One region of the Carboxylicivirga taeanensis genome, then DNA from elsewhere that is predicted to be linked to it. Evidence: riboswitches for the same ligand, from Rfam matches in the RefSeq annotation. Region 1 holds a riboswitch; each other region holds the start of a gene.
The links. Region 1 has a riboswitch for cobalamin ahead of cobT (nicotinate-nucleotide--dimethylbenzimidazole phosphoribosyltransferase). Riboswitches for the same ligand answer to the same signal wherever they lie in the genome.
Positions count from the first base shown of each region.

Region 2: it holds a riboswitch for cobalamin, as region 1 does, so the genes downstream of both, ACSX1H_RS08925 (ABC transporter substrate-binding protein) here and cobT (nicotinate-nucleotide--dimethylbenzimidazole phosphoribosyltransferase) in region 1, are expected to answer to the same signal.
Region 3: it holds a riboswitch for cobalamin, as region 1 does, so the genes downstream of both, ACSX1H_RS01950 (TonB-dependent receptor) here and cobT (nicotinate-nucleotide--dimethylbenzimidazole phosphoribosyltransferase) in region 1, are expected to answer to the same signal.

Region 1 covers NZ_JBPUSJ010000004.1:89,892-97,957, reverse strand. The annotation lists gene ACSX1H_RS07735 (M18 family aminopeptidase) at 1-76, shown strand, start outside; gene ACSX1H_RS07730 (DUF4136 domain-containing protein) at 209-757, shown strand; gene ACSX1H_RS07725 (YkgJ family cysteine cluster protein) at 857-1,558, shown strand; gene ACSX1H_RS07720 (hypothetical protein) at 1,578-2,342, shown strand; gene egtD (L-histidine N(alpha)-methyltransferase) at 2,431-3,438, shown strand; gene ACSX1H_RS07710 (beta-alanine-activating enzyme beta-propeller domain-containing protein) at 3,440-4,627, opposite strand; cobalamin riboswitch at 4,953-5,154, shown strand; gene cobT (nicotinate-nucleotide--dimethylbenzimidazole phosphoribosyltransferase) at 5,242-6,279, shown strand; gene ACSX1H_RS07700 (adenosylcobinamide-GDP ribazoletransferase) at 6,358-7,149, shown strand; gene cobC (alpha-ribazole phosphatase) at 7,156-7,725, shown strand; gene cobU (bifunctional adenosylcobinamide kinase/adenosylcobinamide-phosphate guanylyltransferase) at 7,728-8,066, shown strand, end outside.
Region 2 covers NZ_JBPUSJ010000004.1:444,500-452,565, reverse strand. The annotation lists gene ACSX1H_RS08945 (sulfatase family protein) at 1-26, opposite strand, end outside; gene ACSX1H_RS08940 (sulfatase family protein) at 279-1,757, opposite strand; gene ACSX1H_RS08935 (ABC transporter ATP-binding protein) at 1,910-2,926, opposite strand; gene ACSX1H_RS08930 (iron chelate uptake ABC transporter family permease subunit) at 2,919-3,965, opposite strand; gene ACSX1H_RS08925 (ABC transporter substrate-binding protein) at 3,968-5,113, opposite strand; cobalamin riboswitch at 5,138-5,332, opposite strand; gene ACSX1H_RS08920 (dipeptidyl-peptidase 3 family protein) at 5,383-7,335, opposite strand; gene ACSX1H_RS08915 (hypothetical protein) at 7,368-8,066, opposite strand, start outside.
Region 3 covers NZ_JBPUSJ010000001.1:441,974-450,039, reverse strand. The annotation lists gene pdxH (pyridoxamine 5'-phosphate oxidase) at 1-369, opposite strand, end outside; gene ACSX1H_RS01970 (cob(I)yrinic acid a,c-diamide adenosyltransferase) at 566-1,135, shown strand; gene rimM (ribosome maturation factor RimM) at 1,189-1,707, shown strand; gene ACSX1H_RS01960 (acyl-CoA thioesterase) at 1,720-2,145, opposite strand; gene ACSX1H_RS01955 (L-threonylcarbamoyladenylate synthase) at 2,173-2,736, opposite strand; cobalamin riboswitch at 2,873-3,071, shown strand; gene ACSX1H_RS01950 (TonB-dependent receptor) at 3,182-5,479, shown strand; gene ACSX1H_RS01945 (PepSY domain-containing protein) at 5,484-6,953, shown strand; gene ACSX1H_RS01940 (2,3,4,5-tetrahydropyridine-2,6-dicarboxylate N-succinyltransferase) at 7,086-7,901, opposite strand.

The DNA.
Region 1 (8,066 bases):
GGTTAGAGAACTTGGCGGCACAAAAGATCACAGCTACGTTACCAAAGCATTTGAGGCTTTTTATAACTTGCGTTAAAACAGCTCATCACAAGGCAAAAGCAGCATTTTCCCAATGCTGCTTTTTTTGTTAAAAATAGTACATTTACCAAACGCTTAGAAGTGGTATTCACCTCTAACAACAAAATAACAAACCCTTAAACACAAACGAATGAGATTAATCAAACTGTCAATGCTCGCCCTAACGATTGCAAGTTTAACTGCCTGCAAAACAAGTGAAGTATATTCTGATTACGACCCAGCTGCTAAGTTTGACAGCTATTCAAGCTTCATGGTTCTGGAACATATGAAATCATTTCCTATAAAAGAAACCGCCAAGAATTGGATGCATGAAGCCATACAAACGGAAATGTCACAAAGAGGCTATACCGAGAACAACGATCCCGACCTGCTGGTCAAAGTCATGATTAAATCAGAAACAAAAGAAACAACCTCTTTGCAAAGAAACAATGATTTCTACTGGGGAAGTTCCTATTACCAATATGGCTGGGGAATTAATACCGGCGTTGACCGCGTAAGTTATAACACCCATACCGAAGGAACAATTATAATTGATGTGATTGATAGAAAGAAAAAAGAGTTAATATGGCAAGCAAGTGCCTCTGGTGCAGCGCAGCAAGATAAAACACTAAATGAGGAATCGGTAAAAAAAATCATCCGGAAAATATTTGCCACCTACCCTTTAGCTCCTACACAATAGAAAAAACAATACCTTCGCAAAAGTAGCAGCCGGGTTAAAAAAACATCCTGGCTGCACTTTGCATTGATAAACAACCTTTAACTTCATAACACATTCAACATGAAGAGCACAGAACTTTCAGAAACCGATAAGGCCTTTTATCAGGATGGACAACGCCTGGCTGAAATAGCCCTAAAAACCAAAGCAGAGGCCAATTATCTATGGCAAGCAACCCGCCAGGAACAGGATGCTATTGAAGAACTAGTTAGTGCGCTGATGGTGGAAGCTAAACGCCAAAACATTACTGTTGATTGTAAAAAAGGTTGCAGCTGGTGCTGCTATCAACCTGTATTTGGCGTAGCTCATGAGTTTCATTACTTGTGGAAATTTATAGAGCTAAACATGGATGCCGCTGAGCAAAAAGCCATTCTGCAAAGAGCCTTCGATAACTATCAGAAAAGGGGACGCTTATCGCAAGAAGAACTTGAAAAAAGCAAATTACCCTGTCCACTGCTTAAAAACGGCTCCTGCAGTGCTTATCCAGCCCGCCCAATGGCCTGTCGTATATACCTTTCAATGTCGGAAGAAAGTTGTAAAAAATATCACGACACTCCCGAGGATAAAGATAATTACCCGGCGCTTCTTGAATTTCCTCTCAGAGCCGGCCAAATGATGAACGAAGGCTTTAGCGAAGGGTTAAAAGGGGCCCAACTAAAAAATAATGAATACCTTTTTGAAGAAGGGTTGCTGATCGCCCACAACAATGGCGAACCAATAGACCTTCCACTAAACGACCACCCTCTGTTTAAAAACATGGAGTAGATCTTTCCATACCTTACCTATGCTATTGCAATCAAATGAAAAACAAAAGCAGCAGTCATCTGGGATAACCAGAGCCCTAGTTATCTCACTGCTGCTCATCACCAACCTTATAGTCATTTACCTTTACTACTATGTATTGGTGTTTTACTCAGTGGAATCGGGCAAAGTCTATGGCGAAAGCACTTACAAAGACGGTCAGTATGAAATATATACGCTAAAGTATTACTACCAGCATAAGGGAGTAAGCTACTTTGACAAGATCGACTATGTTATGGGCCATGATTTAGAGCTAGGCGACTCATTGGCTGTTAGAGTTCTGCGTCCTCACCCACCTAAACACATGGTGGATAAGGTATACAGGGATGAATCCAAAAAATTTCATTACCATAGTGATGATGGCTTCCTGATTCAGTATAATGAATTTATCAATAAGCTTTCAGACTATGAAGAAGTTTCCTCTAAATGTGTTCGAAGTCCCCAGGGAAATACCCTCCATTTAAGCAAGGAAACAGCAGAATATGATATTGGTCCGATCATCGAAGTGATTGACAACATTCGGTTTAACAGAGGTTCTCTGATAGATTACTTTATACTCGATGTTAATAATGACTCCATCCAACTAAGAGCCACTTATCATTATCTGAATAATTTCTCAACGGATGCCATGCCCTCAAGAATAATGCATCACCAACTCAAGTCATTATTTCCAAAGAAACATATTCACGTTTCTGTTATCGATGCTAACAGACCCAAAAAAGAATATATATACGATAGCAGCTGGTAAAATGAAAAAATTACCAATGATTCTTTGCTTTGATATTGACAATTCTCAATAAATACCCGTATTTGAACTCCAAAACCAGTTCAATTCTATGCCGGATAAGCTTATTAATAATAAAAATAAACTATTAAACACCTCTGAAAACCAGTACACTAACGGAGGCAAACAAGAGTATAAGCAGACACTAAGGCAAGAATTAATACAGGGATTAACCGCCGAACAAAAGTATGTTTCCAGTAAATTTTTTTACGATCGATATGGTTCTCAACTATTTAATTGGATAACTCAACTCCCCGAGTATTACCTTACTAAAGCAGAAAAATCAATACTTAAGAAGTACCGGAAAGAACTATTTGCCCACTTAAGTCATGTAAACATAATTGAGCTTGGAAGTGGCGACAGCTCCAAAATTTCATTAGTGCTGGAGACCATTCCTCAAGAGAGGCATAGCCACATTCACTATTTCCCAATTGATGTGAGCGACTCCTCTATTCGCCAATCAAAAAATACCTTAAATGATGCATTCCCAAACATAAAAGTTCAGGGCATCGCTACTGATTTTACCTGGCTAAATACACTGCCAAATGAACGCCCACGAATTATCTGCTTCTTTGGCAGCACCGTTGGCAATTTTGAACTTCACAAGGCCGAGGCGCTGTTGAAAAACCTGCAGCAGATAATGAATCCGGGCGACCAACTGATATTAGGTCTCGACCTGGTTAAGGATTCTGCTATTCTCGAACTTGCGTACAACGATAGCCAACGCATAACAGAAGCTTTTAATAAAAACATCTTACGTGCCTGCAATGCCTTGCTGAACTCCAATATTCAACCCGCCGATTTTGAACACAAGGCTTTCTTTAATGCTGCAAAAAGTCGCGTTGAGATGCATCTGATTGCCCAGGACGAAATAATAATCACCTCTCCATATTTAAAAGAGTGCATTGAGTTAAGCAAAGGTGAAAGCATTCACACTGAGAATTCTTTTAAGTATTCGCTTGAAATGATCGAAAACTTATCGGCTCAAAGTAAACTGCCCATTAATCGTATCTTTTACGACGACCAAAAGTGGTTTGCCTTGGTACAGTTTATAAAATAGTTCAATAATCCTTTAACTCAATGCCATAAAAATGACCATTGGCATCACCAATATACAGCATTCCATTATCAATAAGAGGAGTCGATAAAAAAGCACCCAGGTTCAATAACTGCTTTTCAATCTCTTCTCCATCGTCACCATACAGCTCAACGCCATCTGCAAATTGTGTCTCCGACTTAAAAAGAGATGCATAGTTTTGCAAACTGGCTTTTGTTTGAAATTCAAACACCTTCTGCCCCGACTCAGCTGACAAACCATAAACTTTACCATTGAAACAACCGAAATATATCCGCTCATTCTTTGCTAGTGCTGTTGAATACACGCGCATATTCAAAGCCTTTTCCCATAAAATCTCTCCACTATTAGCCTGAAAACAATAAAAACGATGCGTATCAGAGGTACCAAAATACAATCGGTCATTTACGACTAAGGGCGTTGCAATGATCCAGCTCCCTCGTTCTTTATAGTTCCAATGGCCACGTCCTGTTTCAATGTCCAACGCATAAATATTAAAATCCCGACTACCAAAAATTACTTTATCGCGATAGATACAAGCGGCTTTTTGAATAGCTCCGTTGGGGAAATATCTGTCACCTACAGTCTTAAACCGCCAAACCAAACTCCCGCTAACGGCGTCTAAAGCATAAAAATAACCATCAAAACTCCCAATCAGCACTTTATTATCGTGCACAACAGGTGATGCGTGCACAACACCACCTGTTTTATATTTCCATTTTAATTGGCCGCTGACAGCATCAATGGCATAAACATGATTATCGCCACTGCCAACATACACCATATGATTGACTACCACAGGCGATGAGTTGTAATAATCCCATTGGTCAACACAGCTCTCTCCTTCTGTCGAAAACGTCCAGATACGGCGTCCTGTCTGGCTATGAATAGCCGAAACTGTGCCACTACCATCATATACAATAAGCCAATTGTTATATACACAGAGTTTTGATTTAATACTGCCAGCTAATTTAATTTTCCAATTGAGCTGCCCTGTCTGCTTATTGAGCGCATATAAGTAATTGGCATTATCTCCAAAATAAAGAGTTTCCAAAAGAATTACAGGTGACGAATAGATGCCTGCTTCAGCGTCAAATTGCCACGATGTGTTAGTTTGTGCTTTTGCACAAAAAGAAATGAGCCCCAACATCAAAACAGTTAATAATTTCATCATAGATAGTAAAATTGGTTATAGTTTAAAGACAGCTGAGAACGACCTTACCCCTAACCATCCAATTTCATTTTTACAAAAGGTCCCACCATAAGTCACAAGGTCTTTACTAGCACTCTAGTAAACTATTTATAAAAACAAGATCAGCCATTAGGCCAGCCTTACCTTCGGTTTAAAAGAAGGTGAATAAATTTGTTATTCCAATGAATAACTAGTGTACCTTATTATGAGTCTAATAATGCATAAAAAGTATCAACCTGACTCACTCCATAACACCCCAGCAAAAGATATTAACTCGACTTTCCAATATTCCTGAGTGATAATTTTATACTTTTGCAATTGTTAAGGTGCTCATGCTTAAAATGGGAATCCGGTGCTATAAGATTATAAATTCCGGAGCTATCCCCGTAGCTGTAAGCCTCTTGCTTTTTAAAAGCAGGTTCTGTTGATAACCACTATCCAAGTTAATTGGATGGGAAGGCGACAAAACTGAGGTAAGCCAGAAGACCTGCCTTAACATGAAATACTTCGGGGTAAAGTGAAATAGATGGCCATTTATGTGTGGACTATGTTTTCATCGATCCTCCTGAAGCTTGTTAAACTAATAAATTTCAACAATGCAGGAGCTACAAATCAAGTCAGTTTCATCTGCCAAGGATGAAGAAATTCAACGCAAAATCAATCTTAAAACAAAGCCAGTTGGTGCTTTGGGCATGCTCGAAAAAATAGCCTTTAAGGTATGTAGAGTGCAACAAACAACCAGTCCCCAACTTTCAAAACCCACCATTCTAGTTTGTGCGGCGGACCATGGCATTACACAAGAACAGGTAAGCCCTTACCCTCAGGAAGTAACCTTTCAGATGGTGATGAATTTTTTGAACGGCGGTGCAGCCATCAATGTGTTCTGCAAACAAAATAATATCCAGCTATTAGTGGCAGACACCGGTGTAAATTACGACTTCGATACCAACAATCAATTACTAGACCTCAAAGTCCGAAAAGGCACCCGTAATTTTGCGGTTGAGCCAGCAATGACAATTGACGAGTGCAGCCTAGCCATGCAAAATGGAGCCAGGCTTATGCAACAACTCCATGAAGAAGGCACCAATATTGTAGGGTTTGGAGAAATGGGAATAGGCAATACTACGGCTGCTACCGCGCTTCTGTGTAAATATGCGGGCTACTCAGCCACCGAAGCAACTGGAGCGGGCACTGGACTTAGCCCCGAAGGCATCGCGCACAAAGCCAATGTCATCGACAAAGCTCTTACTCTGCACGAGGCTATTACCGACCCAATTGAAATATTAGCAACATTTGGGGGCTATGAAATTGCTACCATTTGCGGAGCTATCCTTAAGGCGGCTGAACTTAATATGCTGGTAATTTCAGATGGATTTATCGCTACATCAGCGCTTATTGCGGCACACGCAATCAACCCCAAAGTAATAGATTACTGCCTGTTTGCGCACAAATCAAACGAACAAGGACACAAACTCATGTTAGAACATCTGAAAGCCGAGCCCATTCTTCATTTAGATTTGCGCCTGGGAGAAGGAACCGGTTCCGCTGTGGTGTATCCAATTATTCAGTCGGCAGTTAACTTTATGAACGAAATGAGTAGCTTCGACGATGCCGGTGTCAGTAATAAAGAGTAAATAAATCAAGCTATTAGCTGATGGCTATTGGCTAATAGCATATTTTTATTCCTGGCATTTCCTAATAAACCAAAATACATGAAACAACAACTCAGCCTGCTGCTCACTGCCTTTGGCTTTTTCACCCGCATACCTGTGCCGTTTAAGGTTGCATTTTCACAAGAGAATTTAAACAAGTGCAACCGCTACCTGCCGCTGGTGGGCCTGGTGGTTGGCGGAATTAGCGGATTAGTATTCTACCTATCGGCATTGATTCTGCCACAAGCAGTAGCCGTTATGTTGTCGATGATTACCTCGATACTGCTTACCGGTGCGTTCCATGAAGATGGCCTAGCTGATGTATGCGATGCCTTTGGTGGTGGCTGGACAAAAGGAAAAATCCTTGATATCATGAAGGATTCCAGGGTGGGTGCCTATGGAGCTATTGGGATTTTACTGGCGTTACTTTTGAAATTTACAACACTCAATGAGATTCCACCGTCAAAAATGGTGCAGGTTTTAATAGCTGGCCACATGCTCAGCCGTGCTATGGCTGTATGGACGATGCACTCATTAAACTACGTAAGGGATGATGAGTTGAGCAAGTCAAAACCAATTACTAAATCACTCCAAAGTACTGATTTGATGATTGCTGTTGGCATTGCGTCCTTATCTTTAATTCTTTTTGTCGATTGGTTGGCAATACTGGTGGTATTACCTGCTTTTATCGTTAAGGTTTTGCTTGAACAGTACTTTAAAAAATGGATTGGTGGATACACCGGAGACTGCCTTGGAACCATTCAGCAGGTATCCGAAATGATGGTATACCTGTCCTTACTGGCCTTGTTCACCTATCAGGCCAGTGAAATAACATTTCCCTTTATAAAGTAATTCGCAATGGAAATATGGCTAATTAGACATACAACGCCCAAAGTGGAAAAAGGCATCTGTTACGGGCAGCTGGATCTGGATGTAAACAATGACTTTGACTGTGAAGCAAAAGCGATAATGGAGCAGCTTCCTTCTCAAAAATTCTGCTCCGTATATACCAGCCCTTTACAGCGTTGTTCTATGCTTGCCCAAAAACTATTTTACCAACAAACAATAACTCAGGAGGAGCGGTTAAAAGAGCTCAATTTTGGTGACTGGGAAGGCATGGCATGGAACACAATTGACAAAGAACGTCTAAAAGAATGGGGCGATAACTACCTATTACAACCGCCTCCCAATGGAGAGAGCTTTAGTGAGTTGATGCACAGAGTCGATGATTTTTATAGCTATTTGATTTCAAAGTCATACCAAAGAGTGGCTCTCGTCACCCATTCTGGCATCATGCGAGCATTTCTAACACGTTTCCTTCATGTTCCAGCCTCAAGGGTTTTTAATCTGGAACTAAGTTACGGCGCAATCGTTCGTGTCAAGATACATTCAGATGAATATCAACAAGTCAAATTTATAAAAGGCTAAAAATGACAAAAATCATTCTGATAACAGGCGGCCAACGCTCGGGCAAAAGCTCTTATGCGCAGCAGCTGGCATTACAGCTATCCCCTAACCCGGTTTATCTGGCCACGTCACGCATATGGGATGACGAACATCAGGAACGTATTATACGCCATCAAAACGACCGTGGCCCGGAATGGACCAACATTGAAGAAGAAAAAGCCTTATCGAAGCACGATTTTAACGGCCGGGTGGTGTTGATAGACTGTGTCACCCTTTGGTTAACCAACTTCTTTTTTGATAATGACAGTAATATTGACCAGTCGTTGAAAGAAGCAAAAAGTGAATTTGCCCAACTGATTCAG
Region 2 (8,066 bases), 350 kb from region 1:
AGCAGCTGATTGAAAGTATTTTTCATCTGTTCAAATTTATTTTTCAATGGTCAAATGGAACTCCCAAATAAATTTGTTCATCCGCCTGTGTATCAATCTGGATAATCAAATTTGCATGGTCGTTTCATGCTTGTTATTTTAATAACCTTAAATTCTACGTCGAACTCAAATAATTGGGCATTGAAAGCGGTGACACACCCTAAGCAAATCCCCTCTTCACCTTTCGCACTTCACCGGGGGGAAGCCGGTGGGTGCAGAAAAGAACTGTTAGAAGGTGATTAGTTGCTTAGGGCCTCCGCGTCAATGCGACCAAGAGGACGTACTTCTTGTCCTTCCATATTCTGGAGTCGGTCGCCCAATTCATATCTTGCCTGTTCAGCAATGGCCTGCAGTTGAGCCACCACATCCGGATGCTGATCAATAACATTATGCGCCTCCTCAATATCCGATTTTAGATTGTATAATTCCAGCCCGCATGGCATCTGCTTGGTCCATCCCGGATAGCCGTCTTTACCCGGAGGATGCTGACGGTAGGAACGGTACTCATGCGGAAAATATAATTTCCAGTCACCCTTTTTTACGGCATGCAACTCTCCGCCATAATAGCACCAAAATTCGTCGCGTGGCGTAACCTGCTCACCTTTCAACAAGGCCGTGATATCTACCCCGTCAATTTTATTGGCCGGTAGCTGTGCTCCCGTTACCGCCGCTATGGTTGGCAATAAATCCATGGTGGTTGCGATTTTATCGCTTACCTGACGAGCCGGTATTTGTTGCGGCCAGTGCATGATGCATGGCACCCGGTGTCCTCCTTCCCACATGGAACCTTTCCCTTCGCGCAAAGGGGCTGCGGAGCCGGCATGGTTACCAAAACACAACCACGGGCCATTATCGCTGGCAAACACCACCAATGTGTTTTCATCAATTCCTTCCTCTTTGAGGGCTTGCATCACCTGACCAACCGACCAGTCAATTTCCATCATGACATCTCCATAAAGCCCCTGCTCGCTTTTCCCTTTAAATTTTTCGGAAACGGCCAAGGGTGCATGTGGCATTGAATGCGCCAGGTACAGAAAAAACGGTTTTGTTTTGTTACGCTTTATAAAGTCGACTGCCTTTTGAGTATATAGTGTCGTTATTTGAGCCTGCTGTTCGAGCGTATGGATCTCCTCCACTATTTGATTGCCTTCCAGAATGGGTAACGGCGGATATTTCAGTTTCCAGGGTTTAGAAACCGAATCCTTTTCGTGCACCGAAACGCCATCATAATCAACAGGCCACATATCATTAGAATAGGGAATGCCATAGTACTCATCAAACCCTTGCTGAAGCGGTAAAAAAGCTTCATTACGGCCCAGGTGCCACTTACCTACCATGCCAGTGGCATAGCCCTGCTGTTTCAGCATATCGGCAATGGTTACCTCTTGAGGATTAAGCCCCACCAATGTATCCCAAGGCATGTAGGCGCCACGTACGCTGATCCGTTCATTGTAACAACCGGTCAGCAAGGCCGATCGGGAGGCACTGCAAACGGCTGTGCTCACATGGAAATTGGTAAAACGAATACCATCTTCGGCCAGCTTATCCAAATGGGGGGTCTCAAAATCGGTAGCGCCATAGCATGAGAGGTCGTTGTAGCCTTGATCATCGGTAAAAATAATCACGACATTTGGTTGCTTCTGTTGATGACAACCCGTGAGGCTCGCTGCAAAAAGAACGAGCCAGACTAAAATAAAATTCCTGGAGTTTAAATTCATAAAACTATTTCTTGTGATTGACGATAACTACAAAGTTAAGGCGTCCATCACCAGACTACGTTTTATGTTAGTTCAGAAAAGGTCAGTTATGTTCAAAGTACACAACTACAAAGCTTCCGAGCGAACACAGCACACTCAGGGCGACAACCTCATTAGTGTCCCCGGCTTATCTGCAGTAATAAGTCTTCTATGGTCCGCATCTCGTGTCTGCTGCCATCAGTCTGGTGCAGAATATAGGCCTTATTGGCGCCGCTGTCCACTTCTATTTTGGGGTAGTTCCCCTCATCTTTGGTGGTTAAATAGCCGGTTCGGTTGAGGGCATGACTCAGCCATTTATACTCCACTCCTTTGCCAATCACCCGGATGGTTTTCATTTGCTCCCGTTCCACCTTAAACGAGCCACTTTCGTTATCAAACAGAATGCCTTCCTTTTCAAAAAAGCGACGAAACCCGTTGGCAAGCACCAAATCTTCGGGAATACCCGCTTCGAGGGCACGTCCCTGAGCCAATAGCCAAATCTTATCGGCCAGCTGCAAGGCTAAATCCAGGTCATGCGTTGATAAAAGGATGCCTCTGTTTTTTTCGCGAGCCAGCTTTTTTAGTAGCTGAACGATTTCGATTTTACTGGGCAAATCTAAAAATGCGGTTGGTTCATCCAGAATAATTAGGGGTGTGTCCTGAACCAAAGCTTTTGCTATCATGGCTTTTTGTCGCTCCCCATCGCTCATGCACATCAATTGGCGGTTGGCAAAGCCTGATAAGCCAACATCTTCAATGGCCTTTAAAACCAACTGCTTATCCTCCTTGCTTAGCACCCCAAAAAAATCGGTATAAGGTGTGCGCCCCAGTGCCACCAGGTCGAAAACAGTCATGTTGCTGATATGCAATTTCTCGGTCAGCACCACCGATACCTCTTTAGCCAGCTGACTCCGTTTAATGCTGCTCAGGTCAATGCCATTAATGGCAATACGTCCTTTAATTTGAGGGATAAAACCACTTAAGGTTTTTATGAGTGTCGATTTACCGGCACCATTGGGTCCCAGCAAACAGGCAAACTCCCCGCGATGCAACTGCACGTTTATGTGCTGATGCAGCACCGTCTCTTTATCGCTGTTGCCCTTGTAGCCAACAGCTAAATCATGCGATTGTAAAAGCACATTACTATCCATTGGCGTTCATCTTTCGTCGTTTAATAATCACTGATATCACAATAGGGGCACCGATAAGACCCGTCACCACATTAATTGGCAGGGCGCCGTCAAAGCCGGGTAGCCGGGCTATAAAGTTACAAAACAGTGCCAATACAGCACCAGCCAGTATCACTGCCGGCAGCAGCACCTTTTGATCACTGGTGCGAAACAGGCCTTTCGTCAAATGCGGAACAGCCAGCCCCAAAAAAGCAATGGGCCCGCAAAACGCGGTGATGGCTGCGGTTAATAAGCCGGTGCACAACAAAATAGCTAAACGGGTATTCTTGATGTTAATGCCCAAATTCTCCGCATAGTTCTCGCCTAACAACAGAACATTTAGTGGTTTAACGAGCAGAAGGCTCATTACTAAGCCAAAAATGACCACCGGAATAAGAATTAATAAATGCTCCCAGCTCACATTGGCAAAACTGCCTAAGCCCCAGATAACGTAAGCATGTACATCCTCTTTGGGGCTGTAAAATTTCATCACGCCAATGATGGCCGAAGCGGCATAGCCTACCATAATGCCAACAATAAGCAGAATGGTATTATCGCGCAAGGCACGGGCAAAAAATACGATGAGCAAAAGAATTAGAAAGGCCCCTAAGAAAGCAGCTCCTACCACGGTCAGGTGTCCAAACAAACCATAACCGCTAATGGTGACTCCCAAAATATTTCCTGCAAACAATACCACCAGCGCTACACCAAGTCCTGCACCACTGCTGATGCCCAGAATAGATGGTCCGGCCAAGGGGTTTCGAAACAGGGTTTGCATCTGTAAGCCTCCCACCGCCAATCCGGCTCCTGCTAAAATGGCGGTTATGGTTTGTGGTAAACGCGATTTCAGGATGATGGATGCGTAGGCCGTACGAGAGGCCTCTTCCCCCAGTATAATGCGCACAATATCTTCGAGCGGAATAGATACGGAACCAAAACCAATGTTTATTAAAAAGAATAGCACCAACGAAATAACCAACAATGCAAATCCCAAAAACCACTTTATTCGTTGCTCTTCCATAATTATTCTTTACTTATCAATTGAAAATAGGCCGGCTGATACTTTGGTGAAAATGCAGGATGAACAGCGTGTACCAAGTCCTTAAGGACGATGTGCGGTTGCAATAATCCTTTCTCAAAGTACTGAGATTGTGAGGAATTGGTTACTATTATTTTTTTGTTTTTATAAGCCGAAAAATCTGTATAGCGGTTGTCAATTCGGGCTATCTCGGTGTAAGTTACATCGGTGGGATGGTTAATAATCAATACCCAGTAATCAGTATCTTCGGCTTTCTCGATAATGGTTTCATAGTCGAGAGATAAAGAGCCGGTCCCCTTTGTTTCACGATAGATATAGTTACAGCCCGCATCCTTGAAAAAGTTAGCCATGTAACTCTCTCCCGCTGGCGTGTGCCATATGCCCTGATAAATATGACCTGTAAAGATGGATGGCTTTTCATTTAGCTGCGCCACTTTTTCTTTCACATCCAGATAAGCTGTTTCTATATCAGCAAACAAGCGCTTGGCTTTATTGCCCTTACCCAAGAGTTCTCCCACAAAAACCAGCCACTCGGCACGGCCCAATGGTGTGTGTTCGAGGTAATCGGCATTGGTAATTACCGGAACTCCTGCAGCTTTGACAGCATTAAAGTGATTGTCCTTAAACGGGGAAACCATCATAAAGTCAGGTTCCATATTCACCATCACCTCCACATCGGGCGCCACAGCCAGGCCTACGTCCTTAATAGTACCTTCGGCAATGCCTTGTTGAATATAGGCATCGGCAATGTACTGAGGCTCCGCCACCCCTTTGATCGTCTGCTTCATTTCGAGGCTATTGGCATAATTCACCATGGTTGACGACAAGGCGATCCATTTATTAACCGGCTGCACCAGTACCAGATCGTTCGCCTTTTTCACTGCCTCCAGCTTTGTGGTATCAGAAACCAGAACAAGCGTTTCAGACTTGCTGCTATCCCCCCATGGATCATTCATAACTATTTGCGAATAACCATCGAAATAATTAATAGTAAAGCCCTTGGCGTGCCTGGGTGTATAAGTACTGTCGGGCTGTACATTTGAAGATTGATTGCTACGGTTTGATGGCCGGTTTTGACACGCCATCAGTAAAACACTTGCAAATACGAATGAAGTTATAAGTCTAATCATCTCTTTTTCTCCGAAAGATCTATGAATAAAATGCATAATCAGACAGGTTTTCCGGCTCTCTTTCTTTGTCTCCCCTTCCCGATTCTAATGAACAGTGGTTATCGAAACAAAGTTCCTGCAACAGGCACAGACTACGGCTGCGGGAACAGCTCAGGCGTTTAACCTGATTCCCTTTCTGTATTATACTGCAAAAGTAATGTTTTATGCCGACAAGTGTTAAGCTTTGGATGTTAAATACTCTCAAAGCTGCTTCACTCGGCAGAGCTTTGTTAAGCCTGAATTGTGCTATATTCCCGGTTATACCTCAACATCTGCTCAATAAAACCCTCTTTATAGGATACCTTTACATCCACTATTTGCCCGGAGGCATCCGTAACCGGCTCCAGCTTTGGGTTGATAAAACCGGCATATGGAGCTACATTAAGTTGCCCATAACGCACAAGGACTTCCTGATGGATGTCGGGGTTCACCTTAACGCCATAGCTTTCGACCAGTTGGCGAGCGGCCTCATAATCGCCCTGCGATTTGATGCGCTGCACCTCCTTGAGTAAGGCTCCAAATAACTGACGCAACTGCTCGTAGTCGTTAATTTTGTAATAGGTTTTATTTTCGCGGGTAACCTTCTCTATCACACCGCTGGCACTTCCTTGTTCGAAAACCCAGCTGGCAATTAACTGGCGGTTGCGCATGTGGGTTTGCTCAATATTGGCGCCTTCACTAATTCGGGCCAGCTGAACCATTAAACCATTCCGTATGTAAGAATTGTACTGCGCTTTAGCCACATCCATGTGCGGCACTAAATTAAGTTCCAGCATTTTAGGATCCGCCATAAAGTAAAGACCAAATAAATCGGCTCTGGCTTCTTCAATTACCGAACTGTAAGCCTTTAAATCATCGGAGCGAACACCCTGCTCCAGCCTGCCCGAGCCATGGCCCACACATTCGTGCAGATGCGTATGGAGGTGATCGGCCAGCGCTCCATACTTTTTATGCAAACTCAGCTCCTCAGGGGTGCAGGCAAACTCTTCAATTACACCTGATGTTAATGAAGCCATCTCATAGGCCTCACTGATGTTGTTTAAGGACACAGACTTTGATCCATGAACTTCCCTCATCCATTCCGCATTTGGCAGGTTAATGCCGAGTGGCGAAGCCGGGTAGCAATCGCCTCCCAACATAATGGCGTTTATGACCTTCATGCTTACACCAGTAACTTTCGCTTTGCGATGTTCTTCCATTACTGGCGAATGATCTTCGAACCACTGCGCATTAGCACTGATAACCGATGCCTTATCGGTTTCAGGTTGATCAATAATATTAACCAGACTCTCCCAGGTTGCTTTAAAGCCCAAAGGGTCACCATACACTTCTATAAACCCGTTGATGAAGTCAACTTGTCCCTCCTGCTCCTTTAGCCATTCAATGCTATAGGCATCAAACATGCTAAGATCGCCTGATTGATAATATTCGCACAGGTGATGAATGACTATTTTTTGTTGCGCATTTTCACATACCCCGGCGGCCTGTTGCAACCAATACACAATTTGCTGCAAGGCTTGTGAGTACATACCTCCAATGCACCATTTTTCCTCTTTAAGCTCACCATCCTGCTTTACTAAACGCGAATTGAGTCCGTATGAAACAGGCTGCTTATCTTCCTTATCAATCTGTTGGCTGTAAAACTGCTCTGCCTCTTTCTGAGTGACCTCTTTATAGAAATTATTGGCCGAAGCAACTACAATGTCCTGATGTTCGTCCTGACAGACCCGCTTAGCCATGTACTGCTCATTAAAAAGCAGCATTTCCATACGCTCAAAAAGGGCCTCGCAGGAGTTACAATTCAGCTGCTTTAGCTGCTCCTCAGAAAGGTTTTGTATCCAGGCTTTGAGCTTTTGAGCGGTGAACGAAGGCTTTAGCTTTGTGGTACTGTAATGGTGATGCAAGCCGTTTGAAAACAAAACACGCTTGTAAAACACGGTTAAATCCTCATAGGCAGCATCGGCCGGATCCACTGTCTGATATAGGGTATCTAAGCATTTTCTGAGCCACAAATTGTATTCATTATTCTGATCCCAAATAATATCGCGCCCTGCCAGCGCCGCTTGTGAGAGGTAATAGATATACTGTTTTTGCTTAAGTGGCAGCTGTTCAAAACCCGGGATTCTGTATCGTAATATGCGCAGGTCGGCAAATTGCTCCACCTGATATTGAAAATCATTCATGCTAATGTTTTGTTAATTGTGGTTATCAAGCCTTATTTCTTGGGGTTACGCAGGTCAATGTCTTTTTTCAACACCCAAACTCCTTTGTTGAATTTAAATGCATTGTAAGAAAAATCGGGTCCGTAATACTGGGAAACACCTGCAAACATCGGGTCCGCTGGGGCCAGGTTATCAAACACAATGAGCTTTTCATTGGCGTCATAACGAAGCATCATGGTGGTTTTGGCCGAATACTCAAAGATAACCCTGTTACGAGAAAAACGATCGATTTTAAAAACTGGTGCCCCAAAACGAGCCCGCCCGCTTTGGATGGTTAGAACATCTAACACCCTGGTTTTTATGAATTCATCGTGGCCTTTATAGCCAATTAAGGTGTAAAATGTTTTATCATCACTTTTTGTTTCAACTAAATCGAGGTAAAGCGCCCCGTACCATTTTTTGTTTGAAAGAACTGCACGTTCCGGCGAACGGATTTTTTCAGACGCATCGGTCAACGGTAACACATTAATGTCGTCCTCCTTAACGATAACAGCCCCATAAAATTCCTGCTTAAAATTGTCTTTGGGGATGTTGTAGGTACATACTTTAACCTTTCCATCATCTGAATGAAGCGTTCTCATCCTCTTCAACTGCGCAAAATCGTTCTGAAAGAAGTTTTTATCAGACCAGAGGCGCTGAAGTCGTCTTTGGAGAACCTGATTGACAGAATCCTTACGTGCATCATCTGTTTG
Region 3 (8,066 bases), on a different contig from region 1:
GTATTCATCCGATTTGTGGGGAGGCACCTTCTCAACGGTTCCACGTATGCGTACCTGGCGCTCCAGCTCCGGCCAGAAAAAATTAAGAGCTGCCTTATTGGAGCCTGCCAGCTCATTGCCTTTTTCACTGTTGTAGTTGGTGAAGAAAACGAACCCCTCAGCAGATAGTTCTTTCAGCAGCACAATACGGCTGTTGGGCATATTTGCCTCATCTACTGTGGCCAATGTCATGGCTGTTGGTTCTGTGCAGCCTGCTTTTAGTGCTTCCTGCATCCAGGTATCGAATTGTTGAAAAGGGGAGTCGTTAAGGCTCTCTTTAAGCAGGATGCCTTTGGTATAATCTTTACGTATTGCTGCCAGTTTGTTCATTGCGCCTAAATTTAAGTACAGACAAAACAAGAAATCACAATTATTGTTTACTCTATAAAAACCTAGGTTGGGCAAACTTTTTATTGAGCTTCATGTTTAACGTCTTGACACTTTAATTAGGAATCCGGTCGTTAGACACATGGTTTAAACTAACCTGAGAGTTTCACCAAAAAGTTATCAGAAAAAATACAAACAGATGAAGATATATACAAAAACAGGCGATCGCGGGCAAACCGATTTATTGGGAGGTGTACGTGTTAATAAGGATGATATACGCGTAGATGCCTATGGCACATTTGATGAGGTTAACTCATTCATTGGCCTTTTGAGGGCTAAGCTGGACCCGCAACATGAGTGGCAGGATAAGTTGCATCGGATACAGGTGGAGTTGATGAACTCTATGAGTCATTTGGCAACTCCTCAGGAGTTGAAGGAAAAAAACACGATGCCGTTGCCTGAAGGAATGGATAAGTTCTGTGAGCAGTGGATTGATGAGGTTGAAGCAGGCTTAAGCAGCCGTTCTGATCACTTTATTTTGCCGGGTGGCAATGAGGTGTCGGCCTTGTGTCATGTGGTGCGCTCCCAACTTCGTAAGGGAGAGCGTAAGCTAACCGCTTTACATCGTACTTATCCGGTTGATCGCTCAATTTTGTTCTTTATCAATCGATTGTCCGATTTGTTTTTCAGCCTTTCGCGAGCAGCCATGGAAGAAGCGCATTTAACAGAAGAGCGCTGGAAAGCCTTTTTATATAATCGGGGAAAATAAGAGCACAGCATTTGCTGTAGCTTTTTTTCTAACTTTGCAGCAAAATTATTCCGATGATAGAGAAACATACCTGCCGTCAGATTGGCGTTATTGTTAAAACACATGGCATAGCCGGAGAAGTTGTAGTGCGCCTGTTCAGTGAGTTTTCTATAGAAGATCTGGATAGCGAATTTCTTTTTTTAGAGCTGGATGGTGGGTTAGTTCCATTTTACCTGGAAGAAGCACGCGAAAAGAACCAAACAGATGTGTTGGTTAAGTTGGAGCAATTAGCTAACGATCAGGCTGCTTTGAAGGTTATTGATGCGCCTGTTTATATGCCAAAGCAAGAGACTGAAGCAGAAGAGGAGGAAGCTCCGTTCTCAGCTTATCAACTGGTTGGCTATCAATGTCAGGCCGTTGGTTATGGTTACATTGGTGAGATTGTTGCCATTCGTGAAATTTCAAAAAATCCCCTGTTTGAGCTGGAGCACGATGGAGAGGAAATCTTAATCCCAATTGTCGATCATTTTATTGCGGGTATCGACGATGAAAAAAGGGAAGTCGTTTTTGACCTCCCCGATGGATTAATCTAAGCGACTGGGCGATTAGAATGTTGTTTTTTCGTGTTTGCTGATTGCTTCACGCCATTCTGCTTTGAGTTCGATTGCATTTTCGTTGATTTTATGAAACGCCACCATTACCGACTTACAAATGGCTTTGACCTCTTTAGAGTCGGAGTTTATCACCTGCTGAACCATGTTCAGACTCTTGGTACCCAGGCGTGTAATGGCCGTTTTAACCTCCATTTTATTCTTCAAATAAATTGGAGATAAAAAATCGGTATTAATATTCGCAACGATAAGCGTTTCGTCTCCTTTAAAGATTTGACCGGATAGCACATCCTGCATGTAGTGCATTCGTCCCAAATCAAAATACTCCTGTATCGTGGAGTTATTAACATGTCCTAAACCGTCAATGTCGTTAAAGCGGATTTGTATGGGCGTGCTATGATAAAATGTTGTTTCGTTCATGTAATAAAGCTTAGAGCTAATAGCCCATTATTCTCTGATAATTGTTACTTGTCCGTCTTTAGCGAGTTTAATAATGCTCGATGGTGCCGGATTAGCAGTTTCCTCCTGTCTGAACTTAACGATGTAATCCACACCCGTTTTAACGGCGTCACTCACCTGAGCAAAATTCTGTGGCGATGGTTCACCGCTTATATTCGCTGACGTGGAGATAATCGGTTTTTTGAACCTTACACACAGCTGCTTAGAAAATTCTTCCTCCGTGATGCGAATGCCCACGCTTCCATCTTCGCCCAGCAGGTTAGGTGCCAGGTTTTTGGCATCGTCGTAAATGATGGTCAATGGTTTGGTAGTCAGCTCAGCCATGTCATAAGCTACTTCCGGAATATCATTTACATAACCAGCCAGTTTTGCAGTGCTATCCAGAAGCACCAGCATGCTTTTTGAGTCGGCACGTTGCTTCAAGTCATAAATTCTTTTTACGGCATCAGCATTGGTGGCATCGCAGCCTATGCCCCATATGGTGTCGGTTGGGTAAAGAATGATTCCACCGTTTCGCAATACTTCAAGCGCTTGTTTTAAATCGTCGTGCATGGTCTGTTTTTTGATGGCAAGATAGGAAAAAGGGAAAAGATGGGGAAGATTTGAGTGAAAACATAATGTTCATCACGTAGCATGAAAGGTTAAACAAAAAATGTTAAAAACGGATAGAGAATTAATATAAAACCATATTTTTGCGGCGCATTTAGGTTTACAAAAGCCACAACGGCCGCTGTAATGAAAAGGGAATCCGGTGTAAATCCGGAGCTGTACCCGCAGCTGTAAGCCCCATTTAGGTTTCAAATGCTTCAGCCACTGTCAGGCGCACTGATGGGAAGGCCATTTGAAACGGGGTGAGCCAGAAGACCTGCCTGTTTGCACGACAGTATTCTTTGCTTTCGGGATAAAAGCGAGATGATAGCCAGGCTATTCATACATTTTTTTCCAACGTGAATATTGTCTTTAAAGATTTATAAACAACTTAAAAGACAAAATTAGAATGAAACGAATTTCTTTCGCCATTTTATTGGCGTTGAGTGCCGTTTGTGCTTTTTCACAAACCATCCACAAGGACACTTTTCTTATTAAATCGATTGACATCGAGGCTGATGTGGTGTTTGAGAAACATCCGACTGCATTAAAAACAATGGAGCCCTTAAAGCACATTCCAATTACTGTGTCTACTGTTAATCACAAACAGATAGAAGAACGTGCGGTAAATAATCTGAATGAAGCTTTACGATACACTACAGGTGTACGGCCAACAATTAATTACGGTGGTTTTCAAACCTTCCGTTTCAGAGGTTTCGGGCAGCCTGTAATTATGGTTGATGGCGCCCGAGATGAGCGAATGAACTGGTCGAGCAGTGCCCCGGTTACTAGTCTTACTGCTGTTGAGAGCATCGAGTTTTTAAAAGGGCCTGCATCAGTAGTGTACGGCCACTCAGCTGTAGGCGGTATTTTAAATATTGTGCGTAAGCAGCCTACTGAAGAAACAACGGGCAATGCGCGTGTTGGGTATGGAGCATGGAACAAAAAGCGCATGAATCTTGGTGCAGGTGGGGCTATTGCTTCACCCTTAACCTACCGTTTTGATGCCGGTTATGCTGATAGTGACGGATGGCGCGATAACAAAACTAATACAGCCAATGCTTATCTGGCTCTTGACTGGCAGCTCAACGATAACAATGTAATTAAGTTCAAGGCCGGAGCCAATGATGATTTTTATGCGACAGAAGCAGGTATGCCTGCGGTTACGAATGATATTTTTGATGCAACAACCAATAAGCAAGTATATGAGATTGGTGATCTGCCGGCTGGTTTTAAACGTGAGCAGCGCTATAACGATCCATCCGATTATTTGACGCATACTAATTATAACATTGCACTTGCATGGGAGCACACTTTTGGTGCAGTCACCCGTTTGGTAACAGGTATCTCCTATAATGATGATGACATCGACTATTTCTCCACAGAAGAGTTGAGTTATCTGACCTCAAATGAGTCCATTTACGATCATTACTACCTAAGTGGAGACAATAAAAAGTACATCTGTCTGGATTCGTTGCAACGAACTTTTCCACTGCGTTTTTCGCACAAAACAAAAACCTTGCAGTACAATGCCGATGTGTATCACGAGTTTACTACAGGAGGCTTAAAGCATTCTTTTGTTGGCGGCTATTCATTGCTTTATCTCGACCGTGTGAGCTACACAGGCTATAATGTGGGGCAGGATGTATATGGTGACGGACTGTTTGCTAAAGTTTCGGTGGTTGATCCTGTTTTAAATCAAGGCTATTTGAAAACTAAATTTTCAGGTGCTCGCGTAATGAGTGATGCCTCACATGGCTTATATTTTCAGGATGTTATTGATGTCATGCCGCAATTGAAGGCGATGTTAGGTGGTCGTTTTGATTTATATAAGTATAACTATCAACGAGCAACCGTTACCAATGGACTCGATTATGAGTTTAATCCGGATAGCCCGGAGCAGTCCATTACCAATAAAGCATTTTCTTATCGTGCCGGATTGGTGTATTTGCCTTATGAGGATTTGTCTATTTATGCTTCTGCATCTAGCTTCTTTAAGCCTTATCGTAGTGTGTTTAACTCCAACTATATCTATATAGATAAAAATGGAGAAGAGTTTCAGCCTGAAGAAGGCGAAGAGGTATATGAGCCGCAACAAGGTTATCAGCTAGAAGGAGGTATTAAATGGGAGTTGGGTGCGCGATTAAATGTGAATGCGAGTTCGTATTATATCCTGAAGGAGAGTATTGTACAATATTTGGAAAAAACCGAAGCAGGTAAACAAGTTTATGGACAAGTTGGAGCTGTTGATTCGAAAGGTTTTGAATTGGATGTTATTGCTTATCCATTCAAAGGCATGTCTGTTAATGCCGGATACAGTTATAACGAGACGCGCTACAGAGCTTTTGCCAATAATCCTTATATGAGCGATTACAGTTACGAAGGCAATGCATTGACGCATACGCCGGAAAATCAATTTTTTGCATGGGCCAACTACACGGTACAAAGTGGGTTGTTGAAAAATCTGAGCATTGGAGGTGGCACCCGTTATACCGATGACGTTTTTACAAATGCCTCAAATGCCATTGTGTTGCCGGCCTATTGGGTGAGCGATGCTACAGTAGCTTATACTTTGGATAATGTCACATTGCGTTTGAATGCGAATAATATTGCTGATGAGTATTACTTCGATAATACAGTATATAGCGCTCAGTATGTACCTGGTATGGGGCGTTCGTTCGAAGCTTCAATGAGTATTAATTTTTAAGTAGATGATTAAATTGCTTAAACGATTCATGTTTTCGGTTCATCGCTGGACCGGATTCGTAATGAGTCTGCTTTTTGTAATGTGGTTTATATCAGGAGTGGTGATGATTTACCACTCCTTTCCCAAACCTAAAACGCAGGCTTACTTTCAAAAACAAAAAGCGCTTTCGCTGAAGGACAGTATTTTGTCACCTGTTTCTGCTATTGAAGGGCATCCAAGTTCTTCTCTTACGCTGGAGATGTTTAATGATAAGCCTGTTTATCGCTTGCCAGGTAAGACCGCGCAAATGTTTGATGCAGCTACCTTAACACCCATCGATAGCATCGATGAAAATGGAAGCGCACAGTTGATACAAGCCGTTTACTCCTCTCCTGTTAAGAAACGCGAATTCCTGACTGATTACGATTCTTGGATTCCGTGGTCGCATTATAAGGCGCATTTTACAATACATAAATACTGGCTTGATGATGAGTTTAATTCTGAGGTTTATGTATCGGGAACGAATGGTCAAATAGTGCAGGAAACTACACGTTTCTCACGTTGGATGGCCCGTATTGGCGCTATTCCGCACTGGTTGTATTTTAAGCAGTTGCGATTAAACGCTCTCTTGTGGGTCGATGTGGTTTTCTGGCTGAGTTGTATTGGTTGTTTTGTATGCGTGTCAGGTGTTGTGGCTGGTTTGGTTCGATTTAAGCGTAAACGTAAAACTCGTGCTCTTGACGTAAGTCCATATAAAAAAGCCGTCTTACGATGGCACCATTTAAGTGGACTTGTTTTTGGGGTGTTTGTGTTTACCTTCATCCTGAGTGGTCTGATGTCGCTTGCCGATTTACCTTCATGGCTTTTTTCAAAGGAACAGCCCATTGATTATTATCGCTTGTGGAATGCTGATGAGTTAACCGTTGATGAGGTTGGAACCGGTTTTAACGAAGTTTTGAAGCATAAGGCAGAAAGCTCTGTTAAACGCATTGTTTGCCGAAAACAGATGGAACGCTGTTTTTACGAAGTATATACCAATACCCTTCAAACCCCTGAATGCTTTATGGTGAAAGGGCAGCAGATTTTGGTTTTGCAGCCATTAAGTGAAAGTTGTTTACATTCTTTCCTGCAAAGTCGCTTACCCGATGTGCTGTATAGTATTCGTTTTGTAGAAGATTATTCAACAATCGTAAGAAATAAGAAGCATATGGCAGCAACAGCCGGTTATGAAATTAAACTGGATGATGCTTTTCAAACGCGATTAATTGTAGATGCTCAAACAGGTAAGCTGGAGAAGGTAATCAATGATGTATCGAAATGGCAATGGTGGCTGTATCAAGGCTTGCATACTTTCAGGTTCGGATGGTTTGCCAAGTTAGAGTGGCTTCGACAAACCTGGATAATTCTTTTGTCGGTGGGCGGCACGGTTGTAAGTGTTACCGCTTTGGTGCTAAGCTATCGACTGATTAAGCGGAGAATGAAGAAGTTGTACTAGATAGTATAAAATTATAAAACCTGATAAGAACTGGTCCTATCAGGTTTTTTCTTTCAACTACTCAACGTTAAACTCTTCAACTCAATAACTAAGTGTGAATCATCTAATGTCCAGCAAATATTTGTTTAATGCTTATACCGCTACATTGTTCTCGCGCAATGCATCGTTTAACGAGGTCTTTTTATCAGTGGACTCTTTGCGCTGACCAATAATTAGAGCAGCAGGAACCTGAAACTCGCCGGCTGGGAATTTCTTGGTAATGCTACCCGGAATAACTACCGAGCGAGGTGGTACATAACCTTTGTACTCTTTAGGCTCGTTGCCACTTACATCAATAATTTTTGTGGAGGCCGTTAATACCACATTGGCACCTAATACCGCTTCTTTACCTACACGCACACCTTCAACAACGATACAGCGAGAGCCAATAAAAGCATCGTCTTCGATAATAACCGGAGCTGCCTGCACAGGCTCCAACACGCCACCGATACCAACGCCACCACTTAAATGAACATTTTTACCAATTTGAGCACAGCTACCAACTGTTGCCCAGGTATCAACCATAGTACCTGAACCAACGTAAGCGCCAATATTCACATACGATGGCATCATTACAACGCCCGACTCCAGGAAAGCACCATAACGCGCAACAGCATGAGGCACTACACGAACGCCCTGTGCTGCGTAATCCTTTTTAAGTGCAATTTTATCATGGAATTCGAATGGTCCTACTTCAATGGTTTCCATCTGCTGAGTAGGGAAGTAAAGAATAACCGCCTTTTTCACCCATTCGTTCACAGTCCAGTCATCTCCATTTGGTTCAGCTACGCGTAGTTCGCCTTTGTCCAGTTTTTCAACTACGGTTTTAATTGCTTCAACAGTTTCCGGGTTATTTAGCATCGACCTGTCGTCCCAGGCCTTTTCAATGATATTCTTCAAATCGCTCATTTAATCAAAATTTATGTTTGAAAACAAAAATACCTTTTAATAATAAGATATCACTATAAAAAAATGTTAAGTGATTTGGTTTTAACTAATTAGTTTCGCCCTGTTAAAAGCTGTTAATTATTCGTCCGTTTGTTGAAAAAATAACAACACAGCGTGCAGGAAGGT